Regions from separate parts of the Microbacterium sp. EG9 genome, predicted to be linked through region 1. Evidence: riboswitches for the same ligand, from Rfam matches in the RefSeq annotation. Region 1 holds a riboswitch; the other holds the start of a gene.
The links. A riboswitch is a leader RNA that binds a small molecule or an ion and turns the genes downstream of it on or off. The one in region 1 is predicted to bind thiamine pyrophosphate.

Region 2: another riboswitch for thiamine pyrophosphate. It lies ahead of thiM (hydroxyethylthiazole kinase); the one in region 1 lies ahead of AC6CQV_RS12770 (ECF transporter S component).

What each region holds. Positions count from the first base shown of each region.
Region 1 is NZ_CM186217.1:2,722,067-2,727,066, forward strand. Features, by position in the region: gene AC6CQV_RS12760 (energy-coupling factor transporter transmembrane component T family protein) at 1-502, opposite strand, end outside; gene AC6CQV_RS12765 (ABC transporter ATP-binding protein) at 499-1,908, opposite strand; gene AC6CQV_RS12770 (ECF transporter S component) at 1,989-2,654, opposite strand; TPP riboswitch at 2,648-2,757, opposite strand; gene AC6CQV_RS12775 (D-alanyl-D-alanine carboxypeptidase family protein) at 2,791-4,197, shown strand; gene AC6CQV_RS12780 (SLC13 family permease) at 4,222-5,000, opposite strand, start outside.
Region 2 is NZ_CM186217.1:2,147,529-2,152,528, reverse strand. Features, by position in the region: gene thiD (bifunctional hydroxymethylpyrimidine kinase/phosphomethylpyrimidine kinase) at 1-1,045, opposite strand, end outside; gene thiE (thiamine phosphate synthase) at 1,042-1,725, opposite strand; gene thiM (hydroxyethylthiazole kinase) at 1,722-2,525, opposite strand; TPP riboswitch at 2,518-2,612, opposite strand; gene AC6CQV_RS10135 (NAD(P)-binding domain-containing protein) at 2,662-3,765, opposite strand; gene AC6CQV_RS10130 (DNA polymerase III subunit gamma and tau) at 3,852-5,000, shown strand, end outside.

The DNA.
Region 1 (5,000 bases):
GCTCCCGCCAGTCGTCGATCAGGAGGCCGACCATCCGCAGGCCCGCGAGCGCCCCCAGCACGAACCGCGGCGGCAGGCGCACGATCTGGGCGAGCCCGTCGGCGAGGTCGGTCGGATCGGTCGTGGCGAACAGCACGACGCTCGGCACCGCGATCGCGAGGACGCGCAGCAGGATCGCCAGCGACAGCGCGATCGAGCCGTCGCTGATGCGCACGAGCCCCCACTCGAGGTACACCTGACCCGACACGCGGCCGTACAGCACGGTCGCCGCCGCGCCGATGGCCGCCGCCGCGGCGATCGGCCACAGCCGCAGCAGGAGCTGCCGCGCCCGCAACCGCGCCAGCGGCAACAGCGCGACGGTCGCCGCGAGGGTGACGCCCGCCGAGACCGGGTCGATCGACAGCAGCAGCGTCATGGTCACCACGAGGGTCGCGGCGAGCTTGGTCACCGGGTTGATGCGCGCCAGGGGACTGCGCGCCACGTCGAGCGAGAACAGGCTCATGCGCCGCTCCCGAGGCGGGCGACGGTCAGGGTCTCGTCGGCGAGCGCGGACACGAGCGCGGGGTCGTGGGAGACGAACGCGATCGCCGAGCCGGCTGCCCTCAGCTCGTCGACGAGGTCGGCGAGCTCGCGCCACGTGCGGGCGTCCTGTCCGTAGGTGGGCTCGTCCAGCAGCAGCACGCGGGGTCTGCTCGCGAGGGTCGCGGCCACCGTGAGCCGCCGCTTCTCGCCGCCGGAGAGCGTGAACGGGTTGACCTCGGCGAGACGCGTCAGCCGCAGCCGTTCGAGCAGCGGCTCCACGCGCGCGGCGACCTCGGACGCGGAGAGCCCGAGGGCGCGGGGGCCCACCGCCAGCTCGTCGCGCACACGCGTGGTCAGCAGCTGATGCTCGGGCTCCTGGAACACCGTGCCGATGCGGGTCAGCAGATCGCGGGCGCGCCAGCGCACGGGCGCGTCGCCGCGCCCCGTGCCAGCCGCGAGCGAGGCGCTCGCGCGCACGGTCCCGGATGCCGGGGGCACGAGCCCCGCGAGGGTCATCGCGAACGTCGACTTCCCGGCCCCGTTCGCCCCGGTGATCGCCAGGGCCCGCCCGGCCCGCAGCCGGGCGTCGATGCCGGCCGCGACGATCCGCGGCATCCGCTCGCCGAACGGGCGCCGGCCCACCGCGACGGCGTCGGCGCTCAGCAGGACCTCCCCCGTGCCCGTGCGCGGCCGGGGGTCGATCACGACGGGGACGTCCGGCACCCAGACGCCCGCCTCGGTCAAGGCCGCGCCGTGCGCGCCGAAGACGCGCTCGGCGCTCCCGTCCGCGAGCACCCCGCCGTCTGATCCGAGCACCACGACGCGGTCGATGTGCTCGGCCCACAGCGCGACGCGGTGCTCCACGACGACGAGCGTGGCGCCCGTGCGCGACGCCGCCTCGACGACCGCGTCGCGCACGGCGACGGCCCCGGCCGGATCGAGGTTCGCCGTCGGCTCGTCCAGCAGCAGCAGTCCGGGCCGCATCGCGAGGGCGCCGGCGAGCGCGAGCCGCTGCTTCTGTCCGCCGGAGAGGGCGGCGGTCGGGTGGTCGCGCGGCACGTCGAGGCCGACGGCGCGGAGGGCCTCGTCGACCCGCCGCCAGATCTCGTCGGCGGGGACGCCGAGGTTCTCGCACGCGAAGGCGACGTCGTCGCCCACCCGGGCGAGCACGACCTGCGCATCGGGATCCTGGAGCACCAGGCCCGCCCGTCCGCGCACCGCGGCGGGCGCGTGGCCGTCGATCAGGAGCGCACCGGCATCCTCACCGTCCTCCGCATCGCCCAGCACGCCGGCCAGCCCGCGCAGCAGCGTCGACTTGCCCGAGCCGCTCGCGCCGAGGAGCAGGACGTGCTGGCCCGGCTCGATGTCGAGGTCGAGCTCCGACACGGCCCAGCGCCGACGGCCGGCGTGACGCCAGCCCCACCCTCGTGCACTGACCGCCGCGGGCGCCGCGAGCGAGGCCGGGCTCACGCCGCGTCGGGCGCGTCCGCGATACGTGCCTCTCGACCCGCCGCGAACCGGTCCAGCGCGCCCGTGGCGGCCAGGGCACGGGCGATGAGCCACGACACCAGACCCGCGACGAGGATGCCGGAGACGACGGCGGCACCGAAGTAGATCGCTCGCGGCCCGAACTCGTAGGCGGCGATCGAGGAGAAGTTGGTGTCGAGGAGGGCCACGGCGAGGCCGGCGAGGGCGCCCGAGGTGAGCGCCGCGATCAGACGGTAGTTCGCGTACGCGAACAGCGCGAACCCGAGCTCGGCGCCGATGCCCTGCACGACGCCCCAGACCAGCGTCAGGAAGCCCCACTGCGTGCCGACGGCCATCGACACCACCGCGGCGACGACCTCGGTGTACAGCGCGGCGCCGGGCTTGCGGATGATGAGACCACCGAGCACACCGGCGAACAGCCACCCGCCGGACAGCAGCCCCTCCAGCCCCGGGGCGAACGCGAGGATGCTGCTCAGCGGCGTCCACGCCTGGCCCCACAGCCAGAAGACGACACCGGCGGCCACACCGATGACGCTGGCGACGACGATGTCGACGACGCGCCAGCGCAGGCGGCCGGTGCGCGCGGCGGAACGGGATGCCGCGGCATCCGACGAGACGGTGGACGGGGACGCAGACGCGTGCATGTTTCTCTCCTCCCTGCGCCGGCATGATCCGGATCAGGTTCGACGGTCGAAGCGTGGATCGCTTCCTCTCAGCCCGGCTCACCGGACTCCCGTGGTTGTGCGCTCGAGTATAGCGGCGACCGGGTACGTTGGGCGGGTGACCTCGGACGACGCGCCCCCGCCGTCGCGACGCGCGCTACGCGAGTCCACCGCACCGACCGACATCGTCATCGTGCGGGGCCGCGAGGGGCGTCAGGCGCTCGGCTGGCTCGACGACACGACCGTGACGGGGACACTCGCCGTCGCGAACACCGCGCCCGCACCCGACCTGCTCACGAGGCGGCCGCGCCGATCGCCCCTGCGGGCGGGGGTGATCGCGCCGATCCTCACCACCATCGCCGTCGCGGGCGCGTACGCCGCGGCGACCCTGCTCTGGCCGCTCTGGGCCGTCACGCCGACGGTGCGCGCGATCGACCCGGACGGTCCCGCCTCGCCGGCGACCGCCGTGGCGTGGCCGACGGAGGGGGCCGGCGCCGTCGGGGTCGGGGGCATCGACGCGGTGGCCGCCTCCAGCGATGCGGCGGTCTCGATGGCGAGCATCTCGAAGCTCGTGACGGCGCTGATGATCCTGGACGAGATGCCGCTGAACGTCGGGGAGCAGGGGCGGGAGTTCGCGTTCACCTCGCGCGACCGCTCCACCTACTACGACTATCTGGCCAACGACGAGTCCGCCCTCGACGTGCCCGTCGGCGGCTCGCTCACGGAGTATCAGATGCTCCAGGGCATCCTCATCGGCTCGGCGGGCAACTACACCGATCGCCTCGCCGGCACGATCTGGCCTACCGACGAGGTCTTCTCGACCGCCGCGCGCGCGTGGCTCGACCGCCACGGGCTGCCCGGGATCACCCTGGCCGAGCCCACCGGGATCGATCCCGCGAACGCCGCCGATCCGGCCGCGCTCATCGCGCTCGCGCGGATCGCGCTGGCCCACCCGGTCGTGGCGGAGATCGTCCGCACCCGGACGGTCGAGCTTCCCGGGGCCGGCGAGGTCACCAACACCAACGACCTGCTCGCCGACCCGGCCGTGGTCGGTCTCAAGACCGGCAGCCTCGCGGGGTTCTACAACCTGCTGGCGGCGAAGGACGTCACCGTCGGCGCGGTGACCGTGCGCGTCTACGCGACCGCGCTCGGCCAGTCGTCCGACGAGGCCCGCGACCAGGAGACGGCGCGCCTGCTGGCCGACGTGGCCGCCGAGGTCGCCGTGCCGCGCACACTGCCGGCCGGCACCCTCGCGGGCGTCGTGTCGACCGCGTGGGGGGCGACGGCGAACATCGTGACGGATGCCGACGCGGCGGTGATCCTGTGGAACGGCGCGGCATCCACCGTGACGACGGACCTCGATCTGGGCGCGGCGCGCACCGCCGACGCGGCCGTCGGCGAGGTGCGGGTGACGGGACCGCTGGACGCGGCGACCGTCGGCGTGCACCTCACCGCCGACATCCCCGATCCGGACGCGTGGTGGCGTCTGACCCACCCGCTGCAGCTGTGGGGTCTGGCCGACTGAGCCGCGGGCCGCGACGCGGTGGCGCTAGAACGGCCAGACCAGCGGCACGTACACCACGGCGACGAGGAGGTACACCGCCATCAGCGGCAGGCCGAGCTTGCCGTAGTCGCCGAACCGGTAGCCGCCCGGCTGCATCACCATCAGGTTGGCCGGAGTCGCCACGGGCGTGAGGAACGCGGCGGCGCCGGCCACCGTCAGCGCCATCATGAACGGCTGCACGCTGGCGCCGAGCGTCTGGGCGATGGCGACCGCGATCGGGAGCACGACGAGCACCGTGGCGACGTTCGAGATGAACTGACCCAGCACCATCGTCAGCACGCACAGCACCAGCAGGGCGAGCTGCGGTGAGCCCGAGCCGATGACGCCCAGCACGGCGTCGGCGACGATGTCCGCCGCCCCTGTCGTGATGAACGCCGACGACAGCGGGATCATCCCCGCGATGAGGATGACGGTCGTCCACGAGATCGCGCGGTAGGTCTGCGGTACCGTCAGCACCCGCAGCAGCACGAGGGCTCCCGCCGCGAGCAGTCCGGCGACCACCGCCGGCACGAGCCCCGTCGCGAGGAGCACGACCATCGCCCCGAGGACGCCGATCGCGCGCTTGGCGCCGCGGCCGAGCGGCACGGCACGCTGCAGATCCTGGGGCGGGGTCACCGCGATCACGTCCGGCGACTGGGCGTAGCGGGTCAGCGCGGCCCAGGGTCCCTGCACGAGCAGGGCGTCGCCGGCCTGGAGCACGAGCGCGCCGGCCACTCCCGTGCCCCGCGACGCGTTGGGCCCCTCGTCGTCGCCGCGGCGGACGG
Region 2 (5,000 bases), 570 kb from region 1:
CCGACGCCTCGGTCCAGAAGGCGCGCTCCTGCCCATCCGCCGCGAGCTCGGCGGCGCGGGCGAGCACGCGGGAGTATGCCCGCAGATACAGGGCGTCCTGCGCGAGGTAGCGATGGAAGCGGTCGAGGTCGAGGGAGCCGTCGCCGAGGCCCGTCACGAGGTCGCACGCGTCGACGTCGGCGCGAACGGTCGAGGTCAGCCGCCACACGCCCGCGCTCCACGGCGCCCCGTCCCGCAGCGCGGGGCGCAGCTCGTGGAAGTGGTCGACGGGTCCGTCGCCCTCGCCGACGCGAAGGGCGTCGGCATGCTGCAACGCGCCCGTCAGCCACGCCTTCGCCCGTGCCAGCGCCGCCGGCCACGGCATCCCGGCGGCGCCGAGCGTGGCCATGGCGGAGGACAGCGAGCACCCGGTGCCGTGCGTGTGACGGGTCATCACGCGGATGCCGGAGACCTCGTGCACGCCGTCGGCGTCGACGATCGCATCGGGAGAGGCGGCGCCGTCGAGGTGCCCGCCCTTCAGCAGCACGGCCGTCCCGGTCTCACGGTGCAGGCGTTCGGCCTGCGCCACGGCCTGCGCCCACGATGCGGCGGGCGCGGCGTCGACGAGGACGGCCAGCTCGGGCAGGTTCGGGGTGACGAGGTGGGCGCGGCGGCACAGCCGACGGACGGCCGCCACCGCCTCGGCGTCGAGGAGCCGGTCGCCGCTCGTGGCCACCATCACCGGATCGAGGACCACCACCGGCGGACGCACCCGCGTCAGCCAGGCCTCGACGACGCCGGCGATCTCGCCCGAGAGCAGCATCCCGATCTTGACCGCATCGATCTCGACGTCATCGCTGACCGCGCGCAACTGCTCGTCGAGGAACGCTGTCGGCGGCGCGTGCAACGTGCGCACGCCGCGGGTGTTCTGGGCGACGAGCACCGTGACCACCGCCATCCCGTACCCGCCGAGCGCGCCGATCGACTTGAGGTCGGCCTGGATGCCCGCCCCACCGGTCGGATCGGTCCCGGCGATGCTGAGCACGCGGGGGATGCCGGCGGTCACCGGGCCGCCTCGGCGGCGTGCTCGGCGGGGCCGGTCAGAGCGGCGGCGAAGACCCCCGCCGCCGCGCCCGGATCGGCGGCCGCGCAGATCGCCGAGACCACCGCGACGCCCGCGGCGCCCGCGGCCCGGAGGGCAGGGACGTCGGCCGGCGTCACGCCCCCGATCGCGACGCAGGGCAGTGCGGTCGCGGCGGCGATCCTCGCGAACCCGCCGATGCCGAGCGGCTCGGGGTGATCGGGCTTGGTCGCGGTGGGCCGGATGACCCCCACCCCGAGGTAGTCGAGGGTGCCGGCGGGCATCTCGGCCGCGGCGGCGAGATGGGCGGGGGTGTTCGCCGTCCAGCCGACCAGCGCGTCGGCGCCGAGCAGGGCACGGGCGGTCTGCGGGGGCACGTCGCTCTGGCCCAGGTGGATGCCGTCGACACGGGCGCCGGCGTCACGGGCCGCGAGCACGACGTCGAGCCGGTCGTCGACGACGAGCGCCGCCCGTGCGGCGACGACATGCGACAGAGCGACCGCCTGTGCGATCAGCTCGCGGGCGGTGGAGGTCTTCGCGCGCAGCTGCACCACGCTCGCCCCGCGGGCCACGGCCGCATCGACGATCTCGCACAGCAGCGGGAACGGGACGCGCTCGTCGGTGACGAGGTGCAGCGAGAGGTCGTGACCGGTGGCCCCGCTCATCGTGCGGGCTCCGCAGACGAGAGACGATCGGGGGTGTCGAGGTCGGCCGGCGCCACGGCGGCCAGAGCGTCGAGGAACGCCACCGCGAACGAGCCCGGCCCGCTGGCCGCGCGCGCCGCCCGTTCCGCCGCGACGGCGTGCACGGCGGAGGCCGCGACCGCCGCCGACAGCGGATCGCACACGCCCAGGAAGGCCGCCATGGTCGCACCGAGCGCGCATCCGCCTCCCGTCACCCGGGTCAGCAGCGCATCGCCGCCGTGCACCCGGACGACCCGGGTGCCGTCGGTGATCAGGTCGACCGGCCCCGACACCGCCACCACCCCGCCCGTCCGCCGGGCGAGCGCGACCGCCGCGTCCCCCGCGGCCTCCGGGTCGTCGGTGGCATCCACGCCGCGTCCGCCCGCCCCGAGGCCGGCGAGTGCGAGGATCTCCGACGCATTGCCGCGCACGATCGTGGGTCGGCGCTCGACGAGCTCGGCGGCGAGGGCCGTCCGCACCGGGAGCATGCCGACGGCGACGGGATCGAGCACCCAGCGCTCGGTCGCCGCGACCGCTTCGCGCGCCGCGGTGCGCTGCTCGGCCGTCGGCGTGCCGAGGTTCACGAGCACGCCGTCCGCGATGCCCGCGAACACGCCCGCTTCGCCGGGGATGTCGCACATCGCGGGGGCGGCGCCCAGGGCCAGGAGGGCGTTGGCGGTGAAGTTCGTCACCACCGCGTTGGTGATGCACTGCACCAGCGGATGGGCCGTGCGCACGGCATCCACGGCGTCGGCGGGGGAGAGGTGGGCGCGCGCGCTCATCAGGGGACATCCCTTCGCTCGTACGAACGAGATCAGGTTCGACGGGTGTGATCTCAGCCCATGGTTCGGGCACCCCGTGTCGTTGACCAGGAATGTAGCAGTGCGTCGCCGCGGGCGCGAACCCGCCGTCGGCGCCTCAGACCGGAGCGGCCGCGAGGTCGGCCACGATCGCGCGGACCGCATCGCGGCCGGCGCGGTTCGCGCCCACCGTCGACTGCGACGGCCCGTAGCCGATGAGGAACAGCCGCGGCTCGTCCACGGCACGACCGTTCGCCACCCGGACACCGCCGAGCGCGGTCCGCAGCCCCAGCGGGGCGAGATGGGCGATGTCGGCGCGGAAGCCGGTGGCCCACAGGATGACGTCGGCGGGCTCGAACGACCCGTCGGGCATCCGTACCCCGTGCTCCTCGATGCGGGTGAACATCGGGTGGCGCACGAGGACGCCGCGCTCCTGTGCGCGCCGCGCCCAGGGCGTCCAGTGCTGGCCCGTCACCGAGATCACGCTGCCCGGCGCCTCGCCGCGCCGCACCCGCTCCTCCACGCCCGCGATCGCCGCGACACGGGCCGCGGTGTCGAACTCCGCGGCATCCCACCGCACCTCCCGCCGCGTGACCCAGAAGGTGTCGGCGACCCGGGAGATCTCCTCCAGGAGCTGCACGGCCGAGATGCCGGCGCCCACGACGACGACGCGCTGACCGCGGAACTCGTCGGCCGACACATAGTCGTGCACGTGCAGCTGGCGGCCCGCGAACTGCTCCTGACCCGGGTAGTGGGGCCAGAACGGCCGTCGCCAGGTGCCCGTGGCGTTGATCACGAACCGCGCGTGCCAGGCTCCGCGATCGGTGTCGACCTCCAGGAGGCCGTGCGGATCGGCGTCGACGCGGCGCACGGCGGTGACGTCCACGGGCCGCTGGACCCTCAGATCGTATCGCCGCTCGTAGTCGGCGAAGTACGCCGGGAGCACGTCGGCGCTCGCCGCGTCGGGGTCGGCCGGGGGAACGGGGGCTCCCGGCAGTTCGTGGATGCCGTTGACGGTCGCCATCCGCAGCGAACGCCACCGATGCTGCCAGGCGCCGCCCGGAGCGGCATCGGCGTCGAGCACGACGAACACGGGGGCGCGTCCGTCGCCCGGTGCCGGGACGAACCCGCGGCGGCGCAGATGGTAGGCCGCCGACAGTCCCGCCTGGCCGGCGCCGATCACGAGGACGTCCACCGTCCGGTCGGGCAGGGCGAGACTCATGCCCATCCCAACGCGGTCCGGCCGCAGATGTTCCCGCCGGGGCGCCCGCCGCGCCGCATGTCGGGGGCACGCCGTAGTCTGTTCTGGTGACCACCGCCCTGTACCGCCGCTACCGTCCGGAGACGTTCGGCGAGATGATCGGGCAGGCGCAGGTGACCGAGCCGCTCATGACCGCCTTGCGCGGCGACCGCGTCGGGCACGCGTATCTGTTCAGCGGCCCGCGCGGCTGCGGCAAGACGACGTCGGCGCGCATCCTCGCCCGCTGCCTGAACTGCGCGGCGGGCCCGACCGACACCCCCTGCGGCGTCTGTGACAGCTGCGTGGAGCTCAGCCGCGGAGGCGGGGGCTCCCTCGACGTGGTGGAGATCGACGCGGCCTCGCACAACGGCGTCGACGACGCCCGCGACCTGCGTGAGCGCGCGATCTTCGCCCCCGCGCGCGACCGGTTCAAGATCTTCATCCTCGACGAGGCGCACATGGTGACGGCGCAGGGGTTCAACGCCCTGCTCAAGCTCGTCGAGGAGCCGCCGGAGCACGTCAAGTTCATCTTCGCGACGACCGAGCCCGAGAAGGTCATCGGCACGATCCGCTCGCGCACCCACCACTACCCGTTCCGCCTCGTCGCGCCCGCCGCGATGCTCGAGTACGTCGAACAGCTGTGCGCCCAGGAGGGTGTGCAGACGGAGGCGGGCGTGCTGCCGCTCGTGGTCCGCGCCGGCGGGGGGTCGCCCCGCGACACGCTGTCGCTGCTCGACCAGCTCATCGCCGGATCCGATCCGGTCGACGGCGCCGCCGGTGCGACCGTGCGCTACGAGCGCGCCGTCGCCCTGCTCGGCTACACGCACGGCGCCCTGCTCGACGAGGTCGTCACGGCGTTCTCGGCCCACGACGCGGCCGCCGCCTTCGCGGCCGTCGACCGCGTCGTGCAGACGGGTCAGGACCCGCGTCGTTTCGTCGACGACCTGCTCGAGCGTCTGCGCGACCTCATCATCGTCGCGGCCACGGGAGACGGTGCCGGCGCGGTGCTGCGCGGCATCCCGGCCGACGAGCTCGAGCGGATGGGCCGTCAGGCGTCCGCGTTCGGCACTGATCGCCTCTCGCGCATCGCCGATCTCGTCGTCGGAGCCCTCGACGACATGAGCGGTGCGACGTCTCCGCGGCTGCAGCTGGAGCTGCTCGTCGCCCGCGTCCTCGCCCACACCGCCGGATCCGTTCCGGCGGCGGCCCCGGACTCG